One region of the Caldimonas aquatica genome, then DNA from elsewhere that is predicted to be linked to it. Evidence: predicted binding sites of a transcription regulator. Region 1 holds the regulator's gene; the other holds the start of a gene.
The links. Region 1 encodes NrdR, which represses ribonucleotide reductase genes. Its sites were predicted from a motif close to CACNANATNTNGTG; they were not measured.
Positions count from the first base shown of each region.

Region 2: a site for NrdR is predicted at 5,658-5,671, ahead of OMP39_RS12265 (ribonucleoside-diphosphate reductase subunit alpha). Genes of this name have one in related genera too.

Region 1 is NZ_CP110257.1:2,274,817-2,286,827, reverse strand. It holds gene OMP39_RS10380 (PilW family protein) at 1-118, opposite strand, end outside; gene pilV (type IV pilus modification protein PilV) at 211-618, opposite strand; gene OMP39_RS10370 (GspH/FimT family pseudopilin) at 662-1,159, opposite strand; gene nrdR (transcriptional regulator NrdR) at 1,306-1,764, opposite strand; gene glyA (serine hydroxymethyltransferase) at 1,784-3,031, opposite strand; ZMP/ZTP riboswitch at 3,101-3,203, opposite strand; gene OMP39_RS10355 (lytic transglycosylase domain-containing protein) at 3,271-4,173, opposite strand; gene OMP39_RS10350 (UbiD family decarboxylase) at 4,437-6,002, shown strand; gene OMP39_RS10345 (YdcF family protein) at 6,311-7,120, opposite strand; gene msrA (peptide-methionine (S)-S-oxide reductase MsrA) at 7,331-7,888, shown strand; gene OMP39_RS10335 (hypothetical protein) at 7,916-8,308, shown strand; gene OMP39_RS10330 (TonB-dependent receptor) at 8,487-10,613, shown strand; gene OMP39_RS10325 (hybrid sensor histidine kinase/response regulator) at 10,751-12,011, shown strand, end outside.
Region 2 is NZ_CP110257.1:2,694,447-2,706,457, forward strand. It holds gene OMP39_RS12255 (histone H1-like DNA-binding protein) at 45-548, opposite strand; gene OMP39_RS12260 (ribonucleotide-diphosphate reductase subunit beta) at 764-1,999, opposite strand; gene OMP39_RS12265 (ribonucleoside-diphosphate reductase subunit alpha) at 2,532-5,426, opposite strand; gene ampD (1,6-anhydro-N-acetylmuramyl-L-alanine amidase AmpD) at 5,927-6,508, opposite strand; gene OMP39_RS12275 (sigma-54-dependent transcriptional regulator) at 6,505-8,028, opposite strand; gene OMP39_RS12280 (sensor histidine kinase) at 8,025-9,914, opposite strand; gene OMP39_RS12285 (PP0621 family protein) at 9,987-10,217, opposite strand; gene OMP39_RS12290 (cytochrome C assembly family protein) at 10,228-11,034, opposite strand; gene ffh (signal recognition particle protein) at 11,140-12,011, shown strand, end outside.

The DNA of each region.
Region 1 (12,011 bases):
TGCGAGCGTTCTCCTGGACGCGGGCGAGTTGTTCGGTGGTGCGGAATGCCTCCCGGTTGGACAGGAAGACGGCGATGACGCCGCCCAGGATCAGCAGGCCCAGTACGATCGCGACCATCAGCTCGACCAGCGTCAGGCCTCGCAGGGATCGGTGTGACCGATGCTGCCCGGCGCGGCGGGACCCGCGGAATGGAGAGGGCGTGAGGGGGTTCATAGGCGGGTGGTCGTCTCGATCATCTGGAACCGTTCGTCGCCCTCGAGGTTGCGGTCTTCCCAATAGACACGCACGGTGCAAGACGCGGAGTCGCAGGTGATCTCTCCGCAGGTGGAGACGCGGTCGCCGAGTTCGGCTTTCAAGGCCTGGATCCACGCTTCCTGGTCGTTCGAGATCAGGGTCGAGCCATCGTTGAGCGCCGTGCAGGTCTTGCTCAGGTCGTATGCGCCTGCCTTGGCTTGTTCGGCATTGACGCGCATCGCGTCGAGCATGAAGTAGCTCAGCATCACGGCCTGGCTGCGGTCGAAGGCCGCTTGGTTGTTCTTGAGCGCGCGTGCCTGCAGCCCCGCGATACCGAGAATCCCGATGGACAGCACGAGGACGGCGACGAGGACTTCGACCAAGCCCGCACCTCGCTGGGCCCGGCCGGCTCTTGAATGGGGGGATCTATTGCTTGCCCACATAGACCGATGCCACGTTGACGTAGATGAAGCGGCTCAGGCTCGTCCCTTCCAAGGTCACCTGCCGTCTGCCCGCGGGGGTGCTGTCGGTGAGCACGGCACCCGTGCCCGGGTCATAAGCAATGCCGTCCGCGCGGAAGTCGACACAGTGGGCCGCCACCTGCACGCCGGGGGCGAGGTCTCCCCGTCGAAGCTCGGCGCCGCCCTTGATCGAGACCGTCCAGCGATTCTCGGCCGGCCGGACGCAGTATTGGACGGCTGCGTTGCGCCGGATGGCCTCGGCACGCGCCGTCTGCAGCGCGCCCACCATCTCGTTGACTTGGGCCGTGAGCCGGTTGCCGCGGATCGTCTCGACGAAGCTCGGAGCGGCCACAGCGGCAACGACCGCCAGCACGGCGAGGACGACCATGAGCTCCACGAGCGTGAGGCCGCGCATGCCGCGTGCAGGTGGTGACGGAGATCGACGACGGGTGAGCCAGCTCATGGGGATCGACTGGTGCTGCTGGTTGGGGACGGCCGGCAAGCGGCATCGAAGCCGCGAGCGGACAGTACCAAGTCGGTTGAAAGCGGTGCCGGGCCAGTCGATGAGTGGGCCGATCGGCGTGATGGGCGGTCAGTCGCGCGAGATGCTCAACGTCGTTTGCGTGACGTTTCTCTCACCGCTTCCATGAACTCGCTCACGTCGTCGAAGCTGCGGTAGACGGAGGCGAAGCGGATGTAGGCGACCTTGTCGAGGCGCTTGAGTTCGCGCATGACGAGCTCGCCGACGAAGGTGCTGGTGACTTCGCGCTCGCCGCTGTGGAGCAGCGAGTTCTCGATGCGGGCGACGGCGAGGTCGACGGCCTCCGCGCTGACCGGGCGCTTGCGCAGGGCCAGGTTCATCGAGGCGCGCAGCTTGGCGCGGTCGTAGTCGGTGCGCCGGCCGTCCTTCTTGACGATGGACGGGAACTCGATGTCGGCGCGTTCGTAGGTGGTGAAGCGCTTGTCGCAGGCGACGCAGCGTCGCCTGCGGCGGATGACGTCGCCCTCGTCCGATTCCCGGGTCTCGACGACCTGGGTCTCTTCGTTGCCGCAGAAGGGGCAGCGCATGACGGGCGAGGGCGGGCGGTCAGCCGTAGACCGGGAAGCGCCGGGTCAGCTCGTGGACCTGGGCGCGCACGCGGGCGATCGTGGCCTCGTCGCGCGGGTGGTCGAGCACGTCGGCGATGAGGTGCGCGGTCTGCACGGCCTCGGCCTCCTTGAAGCCGCGGGTGGTCATGGCCGGTGAGCCGAGCCGGATGCCGCTCGTGACCATGGGCTTTTCCGGGTCGTTGGGGATCGCGTTCTTGTTGCAGGTGATGTGCGCCTGGCCCAGCACCGCCTCGGCCTCCTTGCCGGTGATGCCCTTGGCGCGCAGGTCCACGAGCATCACGTGGCTCTCGGTGCGGCCACTGACGATGCGCAAGCCGCGGCTGACCAGCGTTTCGGCCAGCGCCTGGGCGTTCTTCACGACCTGCTGCTGGTAGGCCTTGAACTCGGGGGTCAGCGCCTCCTTGAAGGCGACGGCCTTGGCGGCGATGACATGCATCAGCGGGCCGCCCTGGATGCCGGGGAAGATCGCGCTGTTGATCTGCTTGGCGACATGGTCCTTCATGAGGATGATGCCGCCGCGCGGGCCGCGCAGGCTCTTGTGCGTGGTGGAGGTCACGACGTCGGCGAACGGCACCGGGTTGGGGTAGACGCCGCCGGCGATCAGCCCCGCGTAGTGGGCCATGTCCACCATGAAGTACGCGCCCACGGCCTTGGCGACGCGGGCGAAGCGTTCGAAATCGATGCGCAGGCTGTAGGCCGACGCACCGGCGATGATGAGCTTGGGCTTGTGCTCGTGCGCCAGCCGCTCCATCGCGTCGTAGTCGATCTCTTCCTTGTCGTTGAGACCGTAGCTCACGACCTTGAACCACTTGCCCGACATGTTGAGCGGCATGCCGTGGGTGAGGTGGCCGCCTTCGGCCAGGCTCATGCCCATGATGGTGTCGCCGGGCTGCAGCAGCGCGAAGAACACGCCTTGGTTGGCCTGGGAGCCCGAGTTGGGCTGCACGTTGGCGTGCTCCGCACCGAACAGGGCCTTCAGACGGTCGATCGCCAGTTGTTCGACGATGTCCACGTACTCGCAGCCGCCGTAGTAGCGTTTGCCGGGGTAGCCCTCGGCGTACTTGTTGGTCAGCTGCGAGCCCTGCGCCGCCATCACGGCCGGGGAGGCGTAGTTCTCGGACGCGATCAGCTCGATGTGCTCTTCCTGGCGCTGGTTTTCCTGCTGGATGGCGGCCCAGAGTTCGGGATCGACGTTGGCGATGGTGGAAACGGTGCGGTCAAACATGTCCGGCAGTCCTCTTCGGTGCTAGATGTCCCTCAACTCGGCGGCGCCGCAGCGGGCGCGCGAGATCGAAAGGGCTGCCCAGGCGAACGGCGGAGCGGGCCCGGACCGAACCGGGGCCGACCGCACTTCCCGGTGGTGCACCACCTCGGGCTCGCCGGCTGCGCGGCCGGGGCCTTATCGCCAGTTGTGCGGCAACGGTTAGTGTAGCGGATGCGCCTGGGGGCCCGGCCGGCAGCCGGTCATTGGGCCCAGGCGACGCGCTCGACGTTCTTCGTCGGGCCGGCGTCGACGGCGGGGACCGCGGAGGCGGCGGCTTCGGGAGCGGCCGGTTGAGCGGCTTGCAGCAGTTGGGGCGCGAAGATCGGCACCTTCTGCCCGGCAGCCACCCGCTTGAGGTAGGTCTGCTCGGACAGGACCTTGCCGACGTACCCGCCGTCGGTGTCCAGATTGGCCGCACCGACGTAGTAGCGCAGGCCGCCTTCGAGGCTGCCGGCGCGGGCGATGCACTCTTTGAGCACCTGCACGCCGACGCGAAGGTTGGCGATCGGATCGAAGGCCGCATGCACGCCGCCGAAGGGCTCGTACTTGTCGTCGTGCACCCGCGTCATCACCTGCATCAGCCCCTGCGCCCCCACGGAGCTCTGAGCGAACGGGTTGAATCCGGACTCGATCGCCATGATGGCGAGGATGAGGGTCGGATCCACGCCCGCCCGCTGCCCCACGTTCCAGGCCTCCTGCACGAGGCGCGCGACGGGCTCCGGGGCGACGCGGTAGCGTCGGGCCAGCCACGTGGCGACGGCCGCCTGCTGCTTCGACAGCTCGCGGGGGTCGGCCGCCGTGGCCCGCTGGATCGCGGCCGGCTCGGCCAGCAGCGTGAGCAGTCCGTCGGAGGATTGCTCCAGCCGGGCCTCGTGACGGGCCTGCAGCCAGCCGAGGGTACGTGTTTCGAGTTCGTGGCGCAGCTCGGGTTGGGCGAGCCCGAAGGCCCCTGCGGCGATGACGGCCAGACCGATCATCGCCAGGCCGTTGTGGCTGATTTCCAGCAGACCCTGGCCGACGTCTTTGACGAACACCGTGACCGAGGCGACGGTCGCATTGCGCACGCTCTCGAGCGAGCGGCACAAGGATTCGAACGCTGTCATGTCACTCCTTTCCTGCCGCGCTCCGCGAGGCCCGCCGAGGCGGGGGCGGGGGACGGGGCGACGGCGATAATGCGCCGCGCGCCACGCCGGCACTGCAACAAGCGGTGCCCGAGCGAAACTGCGCGCGACAGATGAGCTGCGGTGGCAGCGTCGCACCGAACAGGCGGTGCGGGTAATCCCCTAACTGCGGGACGGGCGGATTCTAGGGACCGGTCAAATAACGGGTCAAGAATAAGGTTTTTGTGCTTTATGCTGGAATCGATATGAAGTACGCGGATCTGCGTGCGTTTCTTCACGGACTGGAGCGAGACGGGGATTTGTGCCGCGTGCGTCAGCCGGTCTCGCCCCATCTGGAGATGACGGCGTTGGCCGACAGGGTGCTCAAGGCCGACGGCCCGGCGCTGCTGTTCGAGCAGCCGGCGGGGCACCGGATGCCGGTGTTGGCGAATCTGTTCGGCTCCACCCGGCGGGTGGCGCGCGCGATGGGGGCGGCGGGCGTGGGTGAACTGCGCGACATCGGCCGCCTGCTCGCCACGCTGAAGGAGCCGCAGCCGCCGCGCGGGCTGAAGGACGCGGGGCAACTGGTGCAGATGGCCAAGGCCCTGTGGGACATGAAGCCTGCGGTGGTACGCACGGCACCATGCCAGGAAGTGGTGTGGGAGGGCAGCGAGGTCGACCTCGGCCGACTGCCCATCCAGCACTGTTGGCCGGGCGATGCCGCGCCTCTCATCACCTGGGGGCTGGTCGTCACACGGGGGCCGCAAGGCGTGCCCCAGGCGCGGCGCCGTCAGAACCTGGGCATCTACCGGCAGCAGGTCATCGGGCCGCAGCAGGTCATCATGCGGTGGTTGGCTCACCGAGGCGGGGCGCTCGACTTCCGCGAGTTCGCACTCGCGCGGCCGGGGCAGCCGTTCCCGATTGCCGTGGCCTTGGGGGCCGATCCAGCCACCACGCTCGGCGCGGTGACGCCGGTGCCGGACACGCTTTCGGAGTACCAGTTCGCCGGTCTGCTGCGCGGCAGCCGCACCGAGGTGGTGGACAGCGCGGTGGGCGAGGGCGAATGGAAGCTGCAGGTGCCGGCCACGGCCGAGATCGTGCTCGAGGGCCACATCCCGCCGGCCCCGGCGGGGTACGAAGGCGTCTCGCCGGCCGGGGTGCCGCTGAAGGAGAGGGGCGGCTACCTGCATGCGCTGGAGGGCCCGTATGGCGATCACACCGGGTACTACAACGAGCGGGAGTGGTTTCCGGTGTTCGAGATCTCGCGCATCACGACGCGGCGCGCCCCCATCTATCACAGCACTTACACCGGCAAACCGCCGGACGAGCCGGCAGTGCTCGGGGTGGCGCTCAACGAGGTGTTCGTGCCGATCCTGCAGAAGCAGTTCCCCGAGATCGTCGACTTCTATCTGCCGCCCGAAGGGTGCAGCTACCGCATGGCGATCGTGAGCATGCGCAAGTCGTACCCGGGCCACGCGAAGCGGTTGATGTTCGGCGTGTGGAGCTTCCTGCGGCAGTTCATGTACACCAAGTTCATCGTCGTCACCGACGATGACGTGGACATCCGCAACTGGCAGGACGTGATCTGGGCCATCACGACGCGCATGGACCCCGTGCGTGACACGACGCTGGTCGATCACACGCCCATCGACTATCTTGACTTCGCATCGCCTGTTTCCGGCCTGGGCGGGAAGATGGGCCTGGACGCGACCCACAAGTGGCCGGGCGAGACGGAGCGCGAGTGGGGGCGTGTGATCGAGATGGACCCCGATGTGCGCCAGCGCATGGACGCGCTGTACGAGCAGATCCTGGGCGGGACCAGCGGCCAATGAGCGCCGCCTGCGTCATTGGAAAGCGCGATTGACCGTACCGGAAGACTGGCAGTATCGTTACTGCGCCTGTATGTGAATTGCGGGCATCATCGAGGCGCAGTCGCTGCGCACGAAGGGGCCCCGGAACGAGTCTTCCAGAGCCTCGCCAGGTGGTCTGGGCCACCGCCCCCCTCCGCGCCTTCGAGCCGGAGGGGTTTCTATTGGGCCGTCTGTCTCGACGAACGGCAAAGCGGGGCCGGCCCTGACCCTGGGGCCGGCCTTGGCCCTATTCGTGCGCCCCCGGGGCGTGCGCCCCACCCCCCAGGGGGTCAGGCACCGACCAGCCAGGCCAGCAGCTCGCGCAGCACGACGCGGTTCTCGTACAGCCCTTCGCTGCTCGGCAGCCACTCCAGCGCCGGCGCGGTGCGGCGGACGTGGAAGCCCATGGGGGCGCCCACCACCTGCATGTCGTTGCCGAGGACTTCACGGAAGGAGCGCAGTGCCCTCGGCATGTGCCACGCGTGCGTGACGATGATCACCTTGCGCACCCCGGCGCTGCGCAGGAGGGCGGCGGTGCGGGCGGCGTTCTCATGCGTGTCGCGCGACAAGTCCTCCACCCAGCGCAGGCGCAGGCCGAACTCCTCCTGGGCGAGCCGCTCGGCGATGCGTGCCTCGGGGGTCTCGCCGTCCAGCTGGGACCATCCCAACCCCCCGCTGAACCCCAGCGGTGCACCCGTGGCACGCGCCAGCCACACCCCGTAGCGCAGCCGCTGGTGCGAGGCGGGGGTGAGGTCGGAGACCCCGTACTCGGGGGCGCGCGGCTTCATGCCGCCGCCGAGCACGATGATCGCCAACTCGGTGCGGCCGCGAGGCTGCGCCTTCACTTCCTTGCGCAACGCCTCGATGTCGGCCTGCGTCCATGCGGGCGGCGTGCGCAGCACGAATTGCTGCAAGACGCGGGCGAAGCCGCTCGTCGAGGTGAGCCACAAGCCGAGGCAGGCGGCGAGGACGAGCGTGAACCCCAGCACCCGGCGGGGCAGGATGAGTCGCGCGCCGACGAGCACGAGCAGGATCAGCGAAGCGGGCGGCAAGACCAGGGCAGTCAGCAGGGGCTTGTAGGCGGAAAGGAACTCAGGCATGGGCGGATGTCAGCTCTTCCGACGAAAAGCCCGCAGCTTACGCGACGAGCACGCCGCCGGCGCGCCCTGAGTGGAGCGGGGCGCAGCCGCGCGGACCTCGACCTCGACTGCTATGCTGGAATCGAGTCCCTGGACGGTGCCTCCCTGGACGGTGCCTTCGAGTCCTCGGACGGTGCCTCGAACCCGAGCGCTTCTGGCTGGAGCACGACGATGACCCCGACCGACGGCGCGCAGCGCGAAACCATCTACCTCGCAGGCGGTTGTTTCTGGTGCCTGGAGGCGGTCTACGACAGGGTCGAAGGCGTGCTGGACGTCGAGTCGGGGTACGCGAACGGCCACGTCGAGCGACCCACCTACGAGGAAGTGTGCAGGGGCGACACCGGTCATGCGGAGGTGGTCAAGGTGGTGTTCGACCCCGCCCGCATCGCGCTGCGCGAGCTGCTGGAGATCTTCTTCGTGATCCACGACCCGACCACGCTGAACCGTCAGGGCAACGACGTGGGGCCGCAGTACCGCTCCGGCATCTACTGGGTGGACCCGCGCCAGGCCGACGTGGCGCGCGAAGTGATCGCGTCGCTCGCGACGAGCGGCGCGGTGGCCGGCCGGGTGGTGACGGAAGTGGAGCCGCTGCGGCAGTACTGGCCGGCCGAGGACTATCACCAGAACTATTTCGCCAAGCACCCCCACCAGGGCTATTGCTCCTACGTGGTGGCCCCGAAGGTCGAGAAGTTCATGAAGACCTTTTCGAGCAAGTTACGCAAGGGGTGAGTCCGGGCCCCTAGAATCGCCGCCCGTATGGCAGGACGGGCAGGGCGCGGGATCATCGGCAGACGGCGTGCGGCGGCCCCGGCATGGGGCTGGTGGCTGGCCCTTGCGCTCGTGGCTGCGCAATGGCTGGGGGTGCTGCATCGCGCGGCACATGTGCCTGCTGCGGGCGCGGAGCACGCCGCGGCCTCGGCTCCCGTGCGCGAGGTCTCGCGCTGGGCTTCCTGGTTTGGCGACCATGCCGACGAGCGTGCCTGCCTGGTGTTCGACCACGCCACGTGCGCCGACGCCGCGCATGTCGCGGTGGCCCTCGTGGTCGAGTCGCCGGCCCCTTCCGTGCCGCGGGCCCGGCCGTGCCCCTGCCGCCGAGGCGCGCCCGCACGCGCTTTCGACGCACGAGCGCCGCCGGCCTTCCTGAGCTGATCGTTCCTGTTGCGCCCTGCGTCCGGGCCGCCGCGAGCGGCACGGTCGAGGGGTGCCCGTCTTTCATGCGGACCGCACCGGCCCGGCCGGCCGATCGACCGCGACCGGCCCGGCCCGCGCCGCGCCTCGGCCGTCGGCTGCGCGGCGCACGGTCCTTCCGATGCTCAGGATCTTGCTCATGAACGCTTTCCACTCCGAGGGCCGGCCCCGCGTGCGCGGCCCCGTCGCTTCTTTCCACCTGTGGTCCTTCCCCCCTTCCAGCGGGGCAGCACGGGGGCTCGCGCGCTCGCCCGTCGGGTGGGCGTGCGCCTTGGCCTGTGCGGTCTCGCCGGTCGCGGCTCAGGCCGAGCAGGCGCTGCCCACGGTCGTCGTCACCGGCAACCCCCTGGGCCAAGCAGAGCCCGCTGCCCCGGTGGTCGCTCTCGAGGGCGACGCGTTGGCGCGCCGTCGGGGCGCGACGCTCGGCGAGACGCTCGACGGCCTGCCGGGCGTGTCGTCCAGCTACTTCGGGCCGAACGCGAGCCGGCCGGTGATCCGCGGGCTGGATGGCGACCGGCTCCGGGTCTTGCAGAACTCGGGCGCGTCGGTGGACGCGTCCAGCCTCAGCTTCGATCACGCCGTGCCCCTGGACCCGTTGGTGGTGGACCGGGTGGAGGTGCTGCGAGGGCCGGCTGCGCTGATGTATGGCGGCAGTGCCGTGGGCGGGGTGGTGAACGCGCTGGACAACCGCATCCCGCGAGCGCCTGTGAGCGGTGTGACGGGCTCGGCGGAGCTGAGAGCGGGCGGGGGCGCCTCGGAGCGGGGCGGTTCGGCCCTGGTCGAAGCGGGCGATGGGCGGATCGCGGTCCATGCCGACGCGTTCTCGCGCGAGACGGAGGACTTGCGGGTGCCGCGCTTCGTGCCCCGCACGCCGGACGGTGCGGCGGGCGCGGCGACGCGGCGCATCGAGAACTCTCAGTCCGATGCGCGCGGGGGAGCGCTCGGTGCCGCGCTCACCTTCGACCGCGGCTACCTCGGGGCTTCGGTGGATGCGTACCGCAACGACTACGGCGTGGTGGTGGAGCCCGAGGTCGCGATCCGCATGCGGCGCGAGCGGCACGCCCTGGCGGGCGAGTGGCGGCCGCAAGGGGGCTGGTGGCGCGCGGTCCGTATGCAGTTGAACCACACCGACTACCGCCACGATGAGGTGGAGGGCGAGGAGGTCGGCACCCGTTTCCGCAGCCAAGGCGCGGACGGTCGGTTGGAACTCGTGCACCGCCCCTGGGCGGCCCTGGGGGGCGCCCAGGGCGTGGTGGGACTCCAGGTCGAGCGCTCGGACTTTGCCGCGCTGGGCGAAGAGGCCTTCGTGCCGAGCACGCGCACGCGCTCGAGCGCGGTGTTCGTGCTCGAGGAATGGACCACAGGTGCGCTGCGGTGGTCCGCCGGCGTGCGCCGCGAGCAGGTGCGCGTCGGCTCGGACGGCGACGCGCCCGGGGAGGAGATGCGCTTCGGAGCCGCGTCCGAGCGGCGCTTCGGGCTCGGCAGTGCGTCGCTCGGGCTGAGTTCAGAGCTCGCCGGCGGGTGGCGGCTGGGCGGCAGCCTGTCGTACACCGAGCGTGCGCCGACGTTCTACGAGCTCTACGCCCGGGGCGTTCACGTGGCGACGGGCGCGTACGAGCGCGGGGACCCGGCTCAGCGCAAGGAGCGCGGCACGCACCTGGAGCTGAGCGCACAGTGGAAGGAGGACTCGAACTCGCTCAAGGCGAGCGCTTTCGCCAGCCGCTTTTCTCGCTTCATCGCGCTGGAGGGCACCAAGGAGGTGGTGGAGGAGCCGGGGGAGGACGGGGAGGTCGCCTCGTACCCCGTGTACGCGTTCCGCGGGGTGAGGGCGCGCTTCCACGGCGTCGAGCTCGAGGCGCGCCGTCGGGTGGCCGCGCGGCCCGCCCGCATCGAGCTGGAGGCGCGTCTGGACTGGGTGCGGGCGTCCAATGCGGACACTGGCGAGCCGCTGCCCCGCATCTCGCCTGCCCGGTTGACCCTGGGAGCGCAGGCCGCCCGCGGGGCCTGGCAGGCCGGTGCCGAGGTCCAGCATGCGGCCCGCCAGTCTCGCGTGCCGGGCGACGACGTGCCGACGCCGTCCTACACGCTGCTGCACCTGCACGCCCGCTACCGGGTGCAGGCGGGCGCCAGCCATTGGACTTGGTTCGTGCAGGCGCGCAACCTCACGAACCGGCTCGCCTACAACGCCGCTTCGATCCGCACCGTGCGTGAGTTGGCGCCGCTGCCGGGCCGGGCTCTGCAGGTGGGCTTGAGGGCGAGCTTCTGACACAAGGGGGGCGCCTCGGGCCCCCGGGCCGCGCGCGGCTCGCAGCCGGTCGAAGACGCGCCTGCCCCGTTGCCCGGGTCTTGGGCGGGCCGGAAGAGGATGGCACACTGCGCGGGACGCAGCCCCGACCGGTCCCCATGCCCCTCCCTTCTCTTCCGGCCGCCCCTGGATGGGCGCACGCCCTGCTCGACCTTGCGGCCGAGCCGATGGCGGTATGGGACGCCCAGGGCGAGCGGCTCTATGCGAACCGGGCCTGGGAGTCCTGCTTCGGTGGCGGCTCGCACGAGGCATGGTTGTCGCGCCTGGGCGAGCCGCTGCAGACACGGGTGCGCGAGGCGTTGAGGCGAGGCGAGGGCGTCGCACCGGTGCGGGCGACTTGGCTGCCCTCGCTGGCCTGCGGGCGCCTCGATCCATCGGAGGGCGAGTTCGCCCTGTCACCCTGGCCTGCGGCCGAGGGGGCTGCCCCTGCCGGTGGCACCCCCGTGCACGAACGCTGCTGGCTTGCGCGCTGGTTGCCCCTCCAGGCACAGCACCGGGCCGAGCGCCGTGCCGAGATCCTGGCCGAGCGGCTGGAAGTGGCCCAGGAGTTCGGGCGTCTGGGCGTCTGGGGCCGCGACCTGAGATCCGGCGGCGGCTTCTGGGACGCCCATGTGTTCCGGTTCTTCGGCATGCCGGTGCGTGAGGGGGCCCCCTCGTTCCAGGAGGCGAACGAGCGCGTGCACCCGGAGGACCAGGAGCGGCTGCGGCGCCTGTGGTATCGGAGTCTGGAGGCGGAGGGCCGCTACGACGTGCACTACCGCGTGGTGCAACCCGACGGCAGCCTGAAGCGCATCCATTCGCAGTGGATGGTCAAGGCGGACGCCTCCGGCCGGCCGGCTCGCGTGGTGGGTGTGATGATGGACGACACCGACAGCTACGAGATCGGGCGGCGCATGGAGTCGATCTCGACGCATCTGGCGATGGCCGCGGAGCTGGTCGGGCTCGTGATCTGGCACCAGGACTGGGCGAGCGGCATCACGCACTTCAACGACGAAGGCGCGCGCCTGCTGGGATTGCAGCACGCGCGCCCGCTGCACATCGAGGAGATCTACGCGCACCTGCATCCCGACGACCGGCCGGTGGCACGGCAGGCGAGCGAGCGCGCCTTGCGCGCGGACGCTCCGGTCGACGCGATGCTGCGCTACCTGCAGCCCGATGGCAGCACGCGACAGGTGCTCACGCGCCGCGTGGCCGAGCGTGACGCAGACGGCCGTTGCGTGGCGATCATCGGCGTCGCGCTGGACCTGACCGACCGCGAACGCACCGAGGCCGAATTGCGCGAGGCCCGGCATCGCATTGCCCTCGCCGCACAGGGCGTGGGCATGGGCACGTGGGAGCGCGATCTGGTGCACGACGTCT
Region 2 (12,011 bases), 420 kb from region 1:
AAAACCCGGCCGCAGCCGGGTTCGTGAGACATCGCGAAAGGCGCTCAGGGCTTCGCGCCGGTCGGGAAGGGCCACGCGGCCTGGGGGCTGAGCGTGGTCTTCGCGGCAGGAGCGGGCGCGGGCTTCGGCGCAGGCGCAGGCGCCGCGGCAGCAGCAGGGGCAGCAGCCGCCTTCTTCGCAGCGGGCTTCTTCGCGGCCTTCTTGGCAGTGGCCTTCTTGGCAGCAGGCTTCTTCGCCGCGGTCTTGGCGGTGGCCTTCTTGGCCGCAGCCTTCTTCGCAGGCGCTGCCTTCTTCGCGACGGCCTTCTTGGCCGGTGCCGCCTTCTTGGCGGCGACCTTCTTCACCGCGGCCTTCTTCGCAGGCGCCGCCTTCTTCGCGGCGGCCTTCTTGGCCGGTGCCGCCTTCTTGGCGGCGACCTTCTTCACCGCGGCCTTCTTCGCCGGGGCGGCCTTCTTGGCGGCCGGAGCCTTCTTGGCCGGAGCGGCCTTCTTCGCCGCCGCCTTCTTCGCCGGGGCCTTCTTGGCCGCAGCCTTCTTCGCAGTTGCCATCACAGTTCTCCTTGATCAAGTGGCAAAGAGCGCCGCACCGCTCGATACAGCACGGCGATCCACCGCCCCTCGGGCTGCCTTGGAGAGACGCCCCGGTACGGTGAATGGGGTCGCGGTCCCTGCCTGCGGCTTCTGCGTCCGCCGGGCAAGGCCCGCCATTGTTGTTGTTCTTCCGTTCTTCATGACCCGCAGAGCGTGTTTCGTGCCCGCGCGCCTCAGTCCCAGGACAGGGCGCCGCCGGACTGATACTCGATCACACGGGTCTCGAAGAAGTTGCGCTCTTTCTTCAGGTCGATCATCTCGCTCATCCACGGGAACGGGTTCTCCTCGTTCGGGAAGAGCTCCTCCAGGCCGATCTGCGTGGCGCGCCGATTCGCGATGTAGCGCAGATAGCCCTTGAACATCGAAGCGTTGAGCCCCAGCACGCCGCGCGGCATGGTGTCTTCCGCGTAGCGGTACTCGAGCTCGACCGCCTTCAGGAACAAGCCCTTGATCTCCTCGCGGAACGCCGGCGTCCACAGGTGCGGGTTCTCCAGCTTGATCTGGTTGATGAGGTCGATGCCGAAGTTGCAGTGCATCGACTCGTCGCGCAGGATGTACTGGTACTGCTCGGCCGCACCGGTCATCTTGTTCTGCCGGCCGAGCGCGAGGATCTGCGTGAAGCCGACGTAGAAGAACAAGCCCTCCATCAGGCAGGCGAAGACGATCAGCGACTTGAGCAGCTTCTGGTCGTTCTCGGGCGTGCCGGTGCGGAAGTCCGGGTCCATGATCGCGTCGATGAACGGGATCAGGAACTCGTCCTTGTCGCGGATGGACGGGATCTCATGGTAGGCGTTGAAGATCTCGCTCTCGTCCAGGCCCAGCGACTCGACGATGTACTGGTAGGCGTGCGTGTGGATGGCCTCCTCGAAGGCCTGGCGCAGCAGGAACTGACGGCACTCGGGCGCCGTGATGTGGCGGTAGGTGCCCAGGACGATGTTGTTGGCGGCCAGCGAGTCGGCCGTCACGAAGAAGCCGAGGTTGCGCTTGATGATGCGGCGCTCGTCCTCGGTCAGGCCGTTCGGGTCCTTCCACAGTGCGATGTCGCGAGACATGTTGATCTCTTGCGGCATCCAGTGGTTCGCGCAGGTGGCGAGGTACTTCTCCCAGGCCCACTTGTACTTGAACGGGACGAGCTGGTTGACGTCCGTCTGGCCGTTGATGATGCGCTTGTCGGCGACGTTGACCCGGCGCTTGCTGGCCGACTGCACGCTGGAGGCGGCGAGCGGCGCTTGTGCTTTGGTGGCAGCAGCCGAGGTGGGGGCGACCGCTTGCAGCGCAGTCGCGTGGGCAACGACAGGGTCCGCGAAAGAAGGCGATGAAGGCATAGCCCGCGCAGCTTGTGGAGAGGTGGGCGCGGTGCTCGTCGAATGCGGTGTCGAGGGAGTGGACTCTTCTTCCCAAACCAGCATGGTGGACTTCCTGTAAAGATGAATTATGAGAGTGTTGTGTGCAAACACCAAGCACTTCTTGACATTTGCACGACGCGTCTGTTGCGGTCGTGCATCGTCATCGATGCTCGCGAACGCTCTCCAACGTTAGAAGGACGAGGGCCGCACATTGCACGGCCCTCGGTGAGTGAGAGTGAGTCGGTGAGTCGTTGAGCGAGTGAAGCCGCTCGCGCGTTCACTCACCCATGCCTCACTGGCACGCCTCGCAGTCAGGGTTGTGGCTGCGGTCCGCTTGCGCTTCACGTCGCTCTCGCGACGTGAGCCTGCGCCGCAACCCGGCGACCGCACGCGTCGCTGGCACGCCTCGCAGTCGGGGTTGTGGCTGCGGCCCGCTTGCGCTTCACGTCGCTCTCGCGACGTGAGCCTGCGCCGCAACCCGGCGACCGCACGTGTCACTGGCACGCCTCGCAGTCGGGGTTGTGGCTGCGGCCCGCTTGCGCTTCACGTCGCTCTCGCGACGTGAGCCTGCGCCGCAACCCGGCGACCGCACGCGTCACTGGCACGCCTCGCAGTCGGGGTTGTCGATCGAGCAGAACTTGATGTCGGTGGCGGGCTCGGCGGACATCTGCGTCTGCGCAGCCAACGCGGCCTGCTCGATGGCGGACATGCCCGAGACGCCGCCGCCGGTGGGCACCGCATTGAGCTGGCCGGCCTTGACGGTGGACTTCTCGGCGTGCGTGGCGCCGATGGTGCGCAGGTAGTACGTCGTCTTCAGGCCCCGCAGCCAGGCGAGCTTGTAGGTCTCGTCCAGCTTCTTGCCGGAGGCGCCGGCCATGTAGATGTTCAGCGACTGCGCCTGGTCGATCCACTTCTGGCGACGGGAGGCGGCCTCGACCAGCCAGCGCGGCTCGATCTCGAACGCGGTGGCGTACAGCTGCTTCAGGTCCTCCGGCACGCGGTCGATGCGGCGCAGCGAGCCGTCGAAGTGCTTGAGGTCCATGACCATCACGTCGTCCCACAGGCCCAGCTTCTTCAGGTCGCGCACCAGGTACTCGTTGACGACGGTGAACTCCCCGGAGAGGTTGGACTTGACCGAGAGGTTGCCGAAGCACGGCTCGATGGAGGCATCCACCCCGACGATGTTGGAGATGGTCGCGGTCGGCGCGATCGCCACGCAGTTGGAGTTGCGCATCCCGTACTGCCGGATGCGCTCGCGCAGGGCCTCCCAGTCGAGCGTGGCCGAGGTGTCGACCTCGACGTAGCCGCCACGCTGCTCGGCCAGCAGCTTGAGCGTGTCCAGCGGCAGGATGCCGCGGTCCCACAGCGAGCCGCGGTAGCTGGAGTAGCGCCCGCGCTCCTCGGCCAGCTCGGTGGACGCCCAGTAGGCGTAGTAGCACACCGCCTCCATCGAGCGGTCGGCGAACTCGACCGCCTCCTGGCTGGCGTAGGGGATGCGCAGCTGGTACAGGCAGTCCTGGAAGGCCATGATGCCCAGCCCCACCGGTCGGTGACGCAGGTTGGAGTCACGTGCCTTCTTGACGGCGTAGTAGTTGATGTCGATGACGTTGTCGAGCATGCGCATCGCCGTGCGCACGGTCTTCTTCAGCTTGTCGTGGTCGATGCCCCCGTCCTTGATGTGGCGGGCGAGGTTGATCGAGCCGAGGTTGCAGACCGCGATCTCGGAGTCGCTGGTGTTGAGCGTGATCTCGGTGCACAGATTGCTGCTGTGCACCACACCGACGTGCTGCTGCGGGCTGCGCACGTTGCAGGCGTCCTTGAAGGTGATCCAGGGATGCCCGGTCTCGAACAGCATCGTCAGCATCTTGCGCCACAGATCGACGGCGCGCACCTTCTTGTACAGCTTGATCTCGCCGCGCGCGACCTTCTCCTCGTAGCGGGTGTAGGCCTCCTCGAAGTCCTTGCCGAACTTGTCGTGCAGGTCGGGGCAGGTCGAGGGCGAGAACAGCGTCCACTCGCCGTCCTCCATCACCCGCTTCATGAACAGGTCGGGAATCCAGTTGGCCGTGTTCATGTCATGGGTGCGGCGGCGGTCGTCGCCGGTGTTCTTGCGCAGCTCCAGGAATTCCTCGACGTCCAGGTGCCAGCTCTCCAGATAGGCGCAGACGGCCCCCTTGCGCTTGCCCCCCTGGTTGACGGCCACTGCGGTGTCGTTGACGACCTTCAGGAATGGCACGACCCCCTGGCTCTTGCCGTTGGTGCCTTTGATGTGGCTGCCCAGCGCCCGCACGCGGGTCCAGTCGTTGCCCAGGCCGCCGGCGAACTTGGACAGCAGCGCGTTCTCCTTGATGGCCTCGTAGATGCCGTCCAGGTCGTCCGGCACGGTGGTCAGGTAGCACGAGGACAGCTGCGAGCGGCGGGTGCCGGAGTTGAACAGCGTCGGCGTGGACGACATGAAGTCGAAGCTGGAGAGCACCTCGTAGAACTCGATGGCGCGCGCCTCCCGGTCGATCTCGTTGAGTGCCAGGCCCATCGCCACCCGCATGAAGAAGGCCTGCGGCATCTCGATGCGGGCGCCGTCCACATGCAGGAAGTAGCGGTCGTACAGGGTCTGCAACCCCAGGTAGTCGAACTGCAGGTCGCGGTCGGCATTCAACGCCCGGCCCAGGCGGTCGAGGTCGAACTGGAGCAGGCGCTCGTCCAGCAGCTCGGCTTCCACGCCCTTCTTGACGAAGGTGGGGAAGTACTCGGCATAGCGCTCGTGCATTTCGGCCTGCGTCACCTCCTCGCCGAGGATCTCCTTGCGGATGGTGTGCAGCAGCAGGCGTGCGGTGACCTTGGTGTAGCCCGGGTCCTTCTCGATCAGGGTGCGCGCGGCGAGGATCGCGGCCTTGAAGACCTCGTCCATCGCCACGCCGTCATACAGGTTGCGCTTGGTCTCGGCCAGGATGGGCTCGGGGCGGACTTCGTCTCCGAGACCCTCGCAGGCCGAGACGACCAGCGCCTGCAACTTGCCCATGTCCAGCGGCAGGCGCTCGCCGCCGTCGGTGACGTACAGCACCGGCTCCTGAGGCGCGGGCTCCTGTTGCTGCTGGCGCGCACGCTCCTGCGCGCGACGCTCGCGGTACAGCACGTAAGCTCGCGCCACCTCGTGATGGCCGCCGCGCATGAGCGCCAGCTCGACGTGATCCTGCACGTCCTCGATGTGGAAGGTGCCGCCGCTCGGGCGCGAGCGCAGCAGCGCGCGCACCACGGCTTCGGTCAAGCCGTCGACCGTCTCGCGCACGCTGGCCGAGGCCGCCCCCTGGGTGCCATGCACGGCCAGGAAAGCCTTCATCAGCGCCACCGCAATCTTGTTGGGCTCGAACGCGACCACCGCGCCGTTGCGGCGAATGATCTGGTAGCCGGCGTAGGCCGAGCCGGAGGCGACGGGACGGGTCGCGGCGGCCGGCGTGACCAAGTGGGGATCGGCGCTGGTGACGGTTTGCATGGGCATTCCCTTTCTCTGCGTTGCTGCTGCAAGAAAACAAAAGAGCGACGAGCGCGCCTCTAAGGGACTGAGGCGCGCACGCACGTCTCGAAGCCTGGGTGGGTGCGCCCCGCAGGACGCCGGCCGCTCGCATTGGGGGCCGGCGACCCCTCGCGGGACATGTGTGCCAAGCGCACGCACGAAGGAGGTGCGCCAGGCGTTTTGCGAGGGGCGGAGCATACCATGACGGGACACTATATCTAGGGCCCATGACAGGTTCAAGCGCTACGAATAGTGTTTACGAGGGGGCAAGGAGGGATTGACGAGCCGCTCATTTTTTGCATGAACGCACAGCTCCGAGCCGCCGATGCTCGTGCAACCCGCATGCTCATTGAGGGTCTGCCTTCGACCTCCTCCACACAGAGGCATTGCGAGCCCATTTGCCTTTGCAAGCCGCGTCGCGCCTCGATGGCGCACCTCGATGTCGCACCGCCGCAAGGCGCAGCGGCGATGGGTGCGGCTCACACGCCCAGGCGCGCGCGCAACCCTGCCCAGTCGAACGCCCTGCCCGGGTCGCGCTTGCGGCCGGGCGCCACGTGCTCGTGTCCGGCCACCGCCGCGATCGGGTAACGCGCCCGCAACTCGCCGATCAGGGCTGCGAGCCTGGCGTACTGCGCCGGTTCGAAGGGGTGGTCTTCCAGCCCCTCCAGCTCGATGCCCACCGAGTAGTCGTTGCAGGCGGGCCGCCCGTCGAAGGAGGAGACGCCTGCATGCCAGGCGCGGTCGTCGCAGGAGACGAACTGCACGAGTTCGCCGTCGCGGCGGATGAGGAAATGCGCGGAGACCTCGGCGCCCCGGATCTGCTCGAAGTACGGGTGCGCCGACCAGTCGAGCGTGTTGGTGAACAGCTGCTCGATGTAGGGCCCGCCGTACTCGCCAGGGGGCAGGCTGATCGAATGGACGATCACCAGGTCGACGGCGACACCGGCCGGCCGCGGGCCGAAATTGGGCGAGCGCACCCATCGAGCACCGCGGTGCCACCCGTCGGGCGTCCAGCCCTGCGCCGGTGGCGCCGGCACGGCACGGACCAGGTGCAGTGTCACGGCTCGTCGGGGTCCACGGTGACGCCGTGCTCGGCGACCATCACGCCCAGGCGCGCCATGCGATAGCGCATCTGTCTCAACGACAGGCCCAAGCTCGCGCCCGCGGCGGTGCGGTTGAAGCGGTGCTTCTCCAGCGCGCGGATCAGGATGTCGCGTTCGACGGCATCGAGGTAGGCCGCGAGATCGCTGGGCAGCGGCGGCTCACCGGGAGCCGGGGGCGTGGCCGGGGCCGGCGTGACCGGCGTCTCGAGCTCCTGCGCGAGCGAGTCGGCAAACACCGCATCGGGCAGGCCCAAGTCGCTCTCGTCGATCCACTCGCTGTCGGTCAGGGCCACCGCGCGATGCAGCAGGTTCTCCAGTTCGCGCACGTTGCCGGGGAAGGCGTAGCGCGCGAGACGGGCCAGCGCTTCGGGGGCGAGGCGCGGCGGGGGCCAGACGCCCGCGTCCTGCGCGATGCGTTCGAGCACCCGCTCGCAAATGGCCGGCAGGTCCTCCAGCCGCTCGCGCAGCGACGGCACGCGGATCTGGATGACGTTGAGGCGGTAGTAGAGGTCCTGCCGGAAGCGACCGGCCTGGACCTCCGCGCCGAGGTCCTTGTGCGTCGCGCTGATGATGCGCACGTCCACCGGCGCCTCGCTCACCGCGCCCACGGGGCGCACCGCGCGCTCCTGGATCACGCGCAGCAGCTTGGACTGCATGGCCAGCGGCAAGTCACCGATCTCATCGAGGAACAGCGTGCCGCCGCGCGCGGCCTGGAAGAATCCTTCGCGGTCTTCTGCGGCACCGGTGAAGGCTCCCTTGCGATAGCCGAAGAACTCCGCCTCCAGCAACTGCTCCGGGATGGCCCCGCAGTTGACCGCGATGAACGGCTGCGCCCGCCGCGCACTGCCCTCGTGGATGGCGCGGGCGACCAACTCCTTGCCGGTGCCCGACTCGCCGCTCACCAGCACCGGGGCCATGCTGCGCGCCACCTTTTCGATCAGGCCGCGGACCTGCCGCATCGCGGCCGACTGCCCTGCCATGCGATCGAGTGCGCCGCTGCTGCCGGTGAGAACGACCACCGGCGCCGCCGATCGGCCCGCCCCACGCACCGCGGAGCCGGGTGCGGCAGAACCCGGCGCTGCCGACGCGCCGCCCCCCGCATTCGGACGGCCCAATGCCGACGCGATGACGGAGCGGAATTGCTTGAGGTCCACCGGCTTGGTCAGGTAGTCGTAGGCGCCCGCCTTGAGGGCCTCGACCGCGTTTTCGGGCGAACCGAAGGCCGTGATGACGATGGTCTTCTCGCGCCGCCCGGCCTCCTCCAGCCGGCGCAGCAGATCCAGCCCGCTGCCGTCGGGCAGCCGCATGTCGGAGATGACCGCGCTGTAGGTGCGATCGCGCAAGCGTGCCCAGGCGTCCTCCACCGAGGCGGCCGTCTCCACGTCGTAACCCTCACGCAACAAGGTGAGCTCGTAGAGGGTGCGCAAGTCCGGCTCGTCGTCGACGACCAGGAGGCTGTAGTGGGAGGCGGATGTCATCGGGCGAGATGCAGACTGACGGACGGCTCGTCGTACTGGGCAAGGGGCTCGGCGCTCATGACGATCATGAACTCGTTGCGCGCGGCGTATTGCCCGCTGCGCAGGCGGTAGTCGATGCTCGCGCCGTAGCGCTCGCACAGCTCCTTGCAAATATACAAGCCGAGTCCCGTGCCGCGGCTGCGCGTGGAGAAGAAGGGCTCGAACAAATGCCGTTCCACGTCGGGTGCGATGGGGGGACCGTCGCTCGCGACCGACAGCACGATCGCCTGGTCCTGCTTTTCCAGCCGCACCTCCACGCTGCCCGGCTGTTGCGAGGAATGGCGCAAGGCGTTGTCCAGCAGATTGACCAACACCCGGCGCAAATGCTCAGCATCGAATCTCGCGGCCACCGGCTCGGTGGGGAGCTCCGTACGCAATGCGCTGCCCTCACCGGGCGACACCCGGGCGGTGCGGGCCCAGTCGCTGCAGATGCGACCGACCGCGGCAGTCACGTCGATGACCGGCGCCTGCACCGCCGGGCCGCCGGGTGCCACTTCCATCACGTCGTCCACGATGCGCTTGAGCCGCTCGACGTTGTCCGCCACCATCTGCGTGAGCTGGCGCTGAGCGGGAATGGTGGCATCCTCCGCGAGCAAGGCATTGGCCTGCGCGATCGCCGCGAGCGGGTTGCGGATCTCGTGGGCGATGCCCGCCGAAACGCGGCCCATCGCCGCCAGCTTCTCCTGGCGGATGCGGGCCTGCACGTCGCGCAGGTCCTCCAGAAAGAGCACGCACAAGTCCTCCGCGATCTGCGCGTCGCGGCGCTTGGTGAAGCGCATGCGCACGCGCAGGTCACGCGCGATGCCGTTGCCGAAGACGAGCGTCAGCTCGCGACCCGCCGCGGGCCAGTGCCCCTCATCGAACCCCCGCTGCACCGCCTCGGCCAGCGGCAACCACGACGCGTGCTGCTGCAAGCGAAAGGGAGCCGGCCGCACCACCCCGTCGGCGGCCAGAAGGCGCCGGGCGGCAGGATTGGCTGCGCGCACCAGGGAGCGCCGGTCGACCACCAGCACGCCGTCTTGCATCTCCTCGATGACCAGGCGGTTGAGCTGCGCCTGCTGGCGTGCCAGCTCGATGCTGCCGCGCGCCGCGAGTTCCTGGCGCGCCAGCCGCCCGGCCAGTTCGCCCGCAAGGATCGCGATGACGAAGAAGCCGGTGCCCACGAGGCCGGACTGAGCCATGATCGCGGCGATGTCCGCCCCGCCCATCACCTGCAGCCAGGCCTCGGCCAGCAGCAGCAAAGTGACCGCCGAAGCCACCGCCAGGGCCGACATGCGGGTCGTCAGGACGCCGGCCATGAGCACCGGCAGCACCAGGAGCGGCACGAAGTTGACGCTGCCGCGCGGCGCGACCACGTGCAGCACGCCGAACACGGCAAGGTCCACGCCGATGCTGAAGATCCACTGGCCGCGCGACAGGCGGTGCGGACCGAGCGGGGAGGCGTCGCCGCGCGCACCGAAGCTGGGGGATCGCCACATCCAGACGGTGAGCGCCGCATAGGCCAGGCACACGAGGAACGCCCAGTGTTGCGGGGTGCCGGTGGTGCCGGACAGGTAGGCCGCGATCTGGGTGGCCACCAGCAGCAGCCCCACGGCGGCGCGCGCCCCGAGAAAGGCCCTGTAGATGCGCTGAAACGACGGCTGCGGCGAGGCGATCAGGCGCTTGGCTTGGCGCGAGAGGAAACGCGAATCCACCTTCTCGCCGGCCCATGCCCCGTGCCGCGACTCGCCGTCATCCTCGAGTTGCGTGTCGTGCCCCACGCCGATCGCGGCGAACCACGAATCGATCGTCGCGTCCCCACGCGGCGCGCCCCGCTCGGCCGCGCGCGGGCGGTCCTTGCGCGTCATCGCACCGGCCTCCGTCCCCTGCAGGGGTTCGTCGCCGGCGGCGATCGACGGCCGCCCTCCTCGGGCCCTACCTCATCCGCCTGCTGCACGACGATGCTCCTCCGAACAGTAGTGGCCCCCGCGCCCGGGCAGCGCGTCCTGCTCGGGCAGATGGAGCCCGCAATGAGCGCAGCGCACCATGGGCTGCGGCGCGCGCGGGGCAGAGGTCGCGGAATGGCGCGAGTCGCCCCGGACTCGGGGACGCACGGTGCGGGCCAGCCAGAGCACCAGCACGACCACCCCGATCAGGATGAGGTACTTCATTCTCGGCCCTTCACACCGGCCCGGCCGCCCGGGTCAGCAACACCTCGAGCACGAAGCGCGAGCCGACGTAGGCGAGCAGCAGCAGGGCCGCCCCGGTGTAGATCCAGCGTGTGGCCATCCGACCGCGCCAGCCGAAGGCGCGCCGACCGGCCAGCAGCGCGGCAAACACCAGCCACGCGAGCATCGAGAACAGGGTCTTGTGGTCCCAGCGCCAGGGCGATGCATACCACCAGCCGAGGAGCAACGCCGCCGACAGCACCACGAATCCCGCCTCGACGAACCGGAAGGTGAGCTTCTCCAGCTTGAGCAGGGGCAGCCCCGTCGGCGCAGCGGGGACCGCCGCGCGCGGTCCGCGCATCTTGCGTTCGGCATTGGTCAGCAGCGCCGCGTGAAGCACCGCGGCTCCGAACAGCCCGTACGAGGCGATGCCGAGCACCCAGTGCACCGGCATCCAGGGCGATGTGAGATGCGGGCGCACCTCGCCGGGAAAGAACAGCGCCAGCCCCACCGCGCACAGCCCGAGCAACGCCAGCACTCGACGCACGCCGGGCAATGGGACCTGGCGGCTCTCGATGCCGTAGACCGCGAGGACCAGCCAGGCCGTGACCGACAAGGCCGGCGCGAAGCCGAAGCGCGCCCCTGCATGCACGGCACCGACACCCGAGGCTTCCAGCACGATCGCTGCGCCGTGTGCGGCCCATCCCACCGGCAGCGACCACCGCACCACCGCAGCCAGGCGCTCGTGCTCCACGAGCGCCAGTGCATAGGCGAGGACGGCGACCACACTGGCCGCCACGGTCAAGGAAGACTGCGCCATCGTCAGGGCCCCAGGGCCGGCAGCTAGAATCATCCGGACAGTGTACTTTCGCGGCCCGCCGTTCTGGCACGGCCCTTCCCCATCCTCTGCAGCCGTTCGTCCGCCATGGCATCGACCCTTTCCGAACGCCTTTCGCGCCTCGTCAAGCAGATGCGCGGCCAGGCCCGCATCACCGAAAGCAACGTGCAGGACATGCTGCGCGAGGTGCGCATGGCCTTGCTCGAGGCCGACGTGGCGCTGCCGGTGGTGCGCGACTTCATTGCCCGCGTCAAGGACAAGGCGCTCGGCCAGGAGGTGGTCGGCTCGCTCTCGCCAGGGCAGGCCCTGGTGGGTGTCGTCCACCGCGAGCTCGCCGCGACGATGGGCGAAGGCACGAGCGACCTCAACCTCGCCACCCAACCGCCGGCGGTCGTCCTGATGGCCGGCCTTCAAGGCGCCGGCAAGACGACCACCACCGCCAAGCTCGCCAAGTACCTGATCGAAAAGCGCAAGAAGAAGGTGCTCACCGTCTCGACCGACGTGTACCGCCCCGCGGCGATCGAGCAGCTCAAGACGGTGACCAAGGCGGCGGGCGCCGAGTGGTTCCCGTCGAGCGCGAGCGATCAGCCGGTGGCGATCGCCCGTGCCGCACTGGACCACGCCAAGCGGCACTACTTCGACGTGCTGCTGGTCGACACCGCCGGTCGGCTGGCGATCGACGAGGCCATGATGGCCGAGATCAAGCAGTTGCACGCCGAGCTCAAGCCCGTCGAGACGCTGTTCGTCGTCGATGCGATGCAGGGCCAGGATGCGGTCAACACCGCGCGCGCCTTCAAGGAGGCGTTGCCCCTGACGGGTGTGGTGCTGACCAAGCTCGACGGCGATTCGCGCGGCGGCGCGGCGCTGTCGGTCAAGCAGGTCACCGGCGCGCCGATCAAGTTCGCCGGCGTGTCCGAGAAGATCGACGGGCTCGAACTCTTCGATGCCGAACGCCACGC